Regions from separate parts of the Pandoraea oxalativorans genome, predicted to be linked through region 1. Evidence: predicted binding sites of a transcription regulator. Region 1 holds the regulator's gene; the other holds the start of a gene.
What was found. Region 1 encodes sigma-54, which starts transcription at its own class of promoters, with help from an activator protein. Its sites were predicted from a motif close to TGGCANGNAANCTGCTTT; they were not measured.
Positions count from the first base shown of each region.

Region 2: a site for sigma-54 is predicted at 1,674-1,691, ahead of nirB (nitrite reductase large subunit NirB). Genes of this name have one in related genera too.

Region 1 covers NZ_CP011253.3:596,090-599,214, forward strand. Annotated here, with positions in the region: gene ptsN (PTS IIA-like nitrogen regulatory protein PtsN) at 26-481, opposite strand; gene hpf (ribosome hibernation-promoting factor, HPF/YfiA family) at 718-1,074, opposite strand; gene MB84_RS02790 (RNA polymerase factor sigma-54) at 1,216-2,706, opposite strand; gene lptB (LPS export ABC transporter ATP-binding protein) at 2,800-3,125, opposite strand, start outside.
Region 2 covers NZ_CP011253.3:4,245,072-4,248,196, forward strand. Annotated here, with positions in the region: gene nirB (nitrite reductase large subunit NirB) at 1-1,507, opposite strand, end outside; gene MB84_RS18705 (MFS transporter) at 1,863-3,125, opposite strand, start outside.

The DNA.
Region 1 (3,125 bases):
CGGTGCGCTGACGACGCGGGACGACTCAGGGCTTCCAGTTCGTCAGCGCGGCGTGGACATCGTTGGCGCTGGGCGCGTTGATCAGGATACTGCGCATCTCGGGGTCCGAGAGCAACTGCGCAATTTCGGACAGGATCTCGAGGTGCTGCTGCGTCGCTTGCTCGGGCACGAGCAACACGAACAGGAGGGAGACGGGCTGACCGTCGGGCGCTTCGAACGGAATGGCCTCTTCCAGGCGGATGAACGCGGCGGCCGGAAACTTCAGGCCTTTGATGCGTCCATGCGGAATCGCGACACCTTCGCCAAGACCCGTCGAGCCGAGACGCTCACGGGCGAACAGATTGTCGGTTACCACAGCGCGAGAAAGCCCGGCATTGTTCTCGAAGAGGAGGCCGACCTGTTCGAACAGGCGCTTCTTGCTGGTAACGGACAGTCCAAGCAGGATGTTGGACTCGAGTATGAGTTTGGCTAAACGGTTCATCTTGTAATGCGGGCGAACGCATGGTCGCCCTCCAACCCCCGATTGACCTCGCATTATAGACCACTCGCCGCCGCGCTCGCGGCAAGTCACGGAAGTGGGGCGAACCATACAAAAGGGGCCGTTCAACGGCCCCGCGGTGGGTGATGCCAGACTTACAACAGACGGATATGCGCTAAGGGGGTTCCTTGCGGGTTTTCGTCGGTATCAGCCAATGCGATGACCACGCCTGAACGATGCTATTGCAGCGGTTCCGCCTCTGGAGGAAGTTCGTGGTGCTTGATGGCTTCGCGACCGTGATCCTGAACCTTATCCTTGTACTGCATTACCTTGCGGTCGAGCATGTCGATCAGCTTGTCGATGGCGGCATACATATTCTCGTCACACTTCTCGACGAAAATTTCCTTGCCCTTGAGAAACACCGTGACGCTCGCGATCTGGCGTCCGCTCTTCTCCTTGGTCTTGTCGACAGAGAGGATCACCTCGGCGCCAATGAGCTGGTCGAAATGATTCAACACGCGGTTAAGCTTGTTGACGACAAATTCGCGCAGCGACGGCGTGAGTTCGAGATGGTGTCCACTGATCTTCAGATTCATAGCTGCTCTCCTTGCTGAAATGCCGAAGTGCAGGCCGCGTCAACGTTGACGCTGGCTAGCGAGGGTGCGAGCCATTGACGTGACGCAATGTCGCACTGCGGCGTGATGCCCCAGCGGCCAACATGGCGCACCAGGACTGTCCTACAAAGATTTGCGCAAGTTCACTGCGGGGATTCGCATGGCCTCGCGGTACTTCGCGACAGTGCGCCGCGCCACCACAAAACCTTGCTCTGCCAGCAGTTCCGCGATACGGCTATCGGAAAGGGGGCTCTGCGGGTCTTCTGCTCCTATGAGTTGCTTGATGAGTGCGCGGATAGCGGTCGATGACGCAGCGCCTCCGGCTTCCGTTGCCACGTGCGATCCGAAGAAGTACTTAAGCTCGAAGGTTCCAAATGGAGTGAGCATGTACTTACTCGTTGTCACCCGTGAAATCGTGGATTCATGTAAACCCAGCGTATCAGCAATCTCGCGTAAAACCAAGGGCCGCATGCCGATTTCGCCATGCGTGAAGAAGTTCTTTTGACGCTCGACAATGGCTTGCGCCACCCGCAGGATCGTATCGAAGCGTTGCTGGATGTTCTTGATCAGCCAGCGCGCTTCCTGCAACTGCTGTTGGAGGTTGCCGGTTCCCGGATCGTTCCGGTTATTTCGGAGAATGCGCGCATACATCTCGTTGATGCGTAGACGCGGCATCACTTCCGGATTCAGCTCCGCCGTCCAGCCGCTCCCCTGCTTGCGTACCAGCACGTCCGGCACGACGTAGTCGGCCTGGGGCGCGCCGTAAGCCGAGCCCGGGAACGGGTCCAGCGAACGAATCAGCTGATGCGCGGCGCGCAGGCCGTCTTCGCCGACACCCAGCAGGCGGCGCAAACGCGTGTAATCGCGCGCGGCCAGCAGTTCCAGGTGATCGGTGACGATGCGCAGCGACAGCGTACGCACAGCGCTTGCGGGCAGTCGCTGAAGCTGCAGGCGCAGGCACTCGGCCGGGCTGCGGGCGCCCACGCCCGCCGGGTCGAAACTTTGCAGTAGCGCCAGCGCCGCGTTGATCTCTTCCGTTTCGAGCGCCAGCTCCTCGGGCATTTCGGCCTGAATCTCGTCGAGCAGGCTACCAAGGTAGCCGTCTTCGTCCAGGGATTCGATCAGGAATTCCACCAGCGCGCGGTCGCGCGGTGAGGCCTTGGTCAGGCGCAGTTGAGCCAGCAGATGTTCACGCAGATTGGGATGGTCGACGTGCAGCTGCGGACGCGCATTGTCGTCGTCGTCCGATGCGCTGCCGGAGCGGGCGAAGTCGTTCAGGCTCCAGTCGCTGCCGTTATCCGGCGCGTTGTCGTCGAAGCGGGCCTCGCCATCGAGTTCGCGTGCTTCGTCGTGACCGTTAGCGGCGTCGGGGCCGTTGTCGTTCGAACCGCTGGACGACGAACCTCGCTCGTTGCGTAGCGACCCGTCTGTGCCCACACGTACCGAACCGGCGAGCCAATCGTCCTCGCGTTCGAGCATCGGGTTCTGGGTGAGGGCGTGCTCGACTTCCTGCTGAAGTTCGAGCGTCGACAGTTGCAACAACCGGATCGATTGCTGCAACTGCGGCGTGAGGGTCAGGTGCTGCGAGGTGCGGAGTTGAAGAGTCGGTTTCATAGCGGTCTCGCCTTCATTGTAGAGGCTTTGTCACGCCAACGGAACCGTCCCTGACGCCTATCGGAGGCAGGGTTTACATGCGAAAAATCTGCTTTACATCCGGAAATTTTCGCCCAGATAGACGCGGCGGACGCTTTCGTCGGCGACGATCTGGTCAGGCGTGCCTGCGGCGAGCACCGAGCCTTCGCTGATGATGTACGCGTGATCGCAGATACCCAGCGTCTCGCGCACGTTGTGGTCGGTAATCAGGACACCGATGCCTCGGTCCTTGAGAAAGCGCACGATCCGCTGGATTTCCAGCACGGCGATCGGGTCGACGCCCGCGAACGGTTCGTCGAGCAATATAAATCGCGGTTGTGTGGCCAGGGCGCGTGCGATTTCGACGCGACGACGCTCGCCGCCCGAGAGCGACATCGCCG
Region 2 (3,125 bases), 2.0 Mb from region 1:
GCACTGCGCGACGCACATCCGCGTGCGACAGATCGGTGCAGCCGCACACGGCCTTCTCCTTCGGCGCGGCGTCGTAGGTCGAGCCAAGCGTGCTCATCAGAATCTGTTCGCAAAGACCCGCGCACGATCCGCAGGAACTGGCCGCCTTGGTGTGCTTCTTCACCTCATCGAGCGTGAACAGGCCCTTCTCGGTGATGGCCTTGACGATGGTGCCCTTGCAGACGCCATTGCAGCCGCAGACCTCATCGGTATCGGCCATGGCCGATGCGCGATTCTGCCCTTGCGTGCCCACGTCGCCCACGCTCGACTCGCCGAACATGATGCGCTCGCGCAATTCGCCCAACGTACGTCCTTCGCGCAGCAGCTTGAAGTACCACGCACCGTCGGCCGTGTCGCCGTACAGGCAGGCACCGACGAGCTTGTCGTCGCGAATCACGAGCTTCTTGTAGACGCCGCTCGCCGGGTCCGACAGCACGATTTCCTCTGTGCCCTCGCCCCCCAGAAAGTCGCCCGCCGAGAAAAGATCGATGCCCGTGACCTTGAGCTTCGTGGACAAGACCGAGCCGCGATAGCTGCCGATGCCCATGAGCGCCAGGTGATTCGCACAGACCTTGGCCTGCTCGAACAACGGCGCGACGAGACCGTACGCCACACCGCGATGGCTCACGCATTCGCCCACGGCGTAGATGCGCGGATCGTAGGTTTGCAGCGTGTCCGAGACTACGATGCCGCGTGCGCAGTGCAACCCGGCCGCTTCGGCCAGCGTGGTATTCGGGCGGATACCTGCGGCCATCACAACGAGATCCGCCGCAATTTCGTCGCCGTTGCTGAACTTCACCGCGCGCACGCAGCGGTTCTCGTCGCCGAGAATCTCCGACGTCTGATGCGACAGACGGAACACAAGGCCGCGCGCTTCGAGCGACTGTTGCAGCAGCTTGCCTGCCGTGCTGTCGAGCTGACGCTCCAGCAGCGTGTCGGCCAGATGCACGACTGTGACCTCCATGCCGCGCAGCTTCAGGCCGTTCGCCGCTTCGAGTCCGAGCAGTCCACCGCCGATCACCACCGCGTGACGCTTCACTTTGGCCGTCTCGATCATGATTTCGGTGTCGCGAATGTCGCGATAGCTGATCACGCCATCGAGATCCTTGCCCGGCACCGGCAGAATGAAGGGGCTTGAGCCGGTCGCGATCAGCAGACGGTCGTACGGCGCTTCGGTGCCGTCGGCGCAGCGCACCACGCGGCGCCGACGATCGATCTGTGTGACCTCGCGCCCCAAATGCAACGTGATGCCCTTCTGCGCGTACCAGTCGAGCGGATTGAGCACGATGTCCTTGAACGCCTGTTCGCCAGCGAGCACCGGCGAGAGCAGGATGCGGTTGTAGTTCGGATGCGGCTCGGCGCCGAACACGGTGATGTCGTATTGGTTCGGCGCAATCTCAAGCAGCTCTTCGAGCGTACGGATGCCGGTCATGCCGTTGCCGATGACGACCAGACGAGGTTTGCGCATGCTGTCTTCTCCTGTTGCGCCTGCAGCGCCCGAAAAACAAAACGGCGTCCATCCGTGCCGAAGCACAGAGGGACGCCGTTGTCCTGTGGGTACGTCGTAGGCTGTCCCGCCCGACGTCGCACCTGAATTCGTTGCCGGCGACGCCTTTGCCGCTGGCACTAACGCTTACGCAACAAGCGTGCCAGCACGTGAGACATCAGCCACCGAGCATTGTCTGGCAAGGAGAAGATCAGAAGTTGTCTATGGGAAATGCCCGAAAATGGAGTGAAGAAACGTCAAATCTGCTGCACCGCACCAGTGCATGACGCGGGACCGCCGCCCCGCGCGCACCAACTTGATGCCAGCATGCGGTGCGTCAAGCGGCTTCCTTCGGCTTGGCATCTGGCGATTTATGTCCGCTGACTTGTGCGCCAGCATCGTGCGGCAGGCGTATGCCGTCGATCAGTGCGAGTAAAGCAATCGCAGCCATGACGACGAACGTCCAACGGAAACTCGCGGTGCTGAACGGTGCGGCACCCGCCACTTCCGTGAACTTGAGGATGAGCGCACCGAGCGCGATGCCCATGCCCGTCATCATCTGCTGAAGCGCGGAAGACAGCGTCGCGGCGCCGCTCATGTCGTCGGGCGGCACGTCGGCGAACGCCATCGTGGCGAGCGTCGTGAACTGCATCGACCGGCAGATGCCGCCGAACAGCAGCACGAGCGCGACGATCCAGAACGGCGTCGTCGACGACAGTGCGGCGCACATCAAGAAGCCGATCACGACAAGCACACCGTTGCCCAGCAGCACACGACGGAAGCCGAAGCGCTTAAGGATGGCTGTCGTTGCGGGCTTGATGCCCAGATTGCCCGCGAAGAGTGCGAGCATCAGCAGGCCGGACGTCACCGCGCTCAGACCGAACGCCAGTTGAAACATCAGCGGCAGCAGAAACGGAGCGCTGCCGATCGTCATGCGAAAAAGCGAACCGCCCCACACCGTCACGGCGAACGTCTGTACGCGCATGGCCGCCAGATTGATGAGCGGGTGCGGCGTGTGCAGGAAGTGCCGGATCGCCCCGCCCATCGAGAGCAATCCGACGGCCAGGCAACCGACCACCATCGGCCAGTCGGCGGGCGTGCGGCTCGCCAACTCGACGCCGAACATCAGCAAGCTCGCGCCGACGCCACTCATCACGAAGCCCGGCCGATCGAAAGGTTTGCGCTCGCCCGGCGAGGGGCCGACCAGCCACAACGCGCCCGCGAACGCCGCGAGGCCCAGCGGCACGTTGATCAGGAAAATCCAGTGCCAGCTCCACGTCGATGAGATGAAACCGCCGAGCGCGGGACCGAGGACCGGCGCGGCGAGGCCCGGCCACGTGATCGTTGCGATGGCGCGCACCAGCTCCGGCTTGGGCGTATTGCGCAGCACGACGAGTCGCCCGACCGGCACCATCATCGCCCCGGCCAGCCCCTGAAGCACCCGGCAGGCGGTGAACATGCCGAGGCCCGTGCTCATCGCGCACAGCACCGACGCCAGCGTGAAAAGTGCGATGGCGGCGGGGAACACGCGACGCGGCCCGAGCCGGTCCGCCAGCCAGCCGCTCGCCGGTATGAACGCAGCGAGAGCGACGAGATAAGC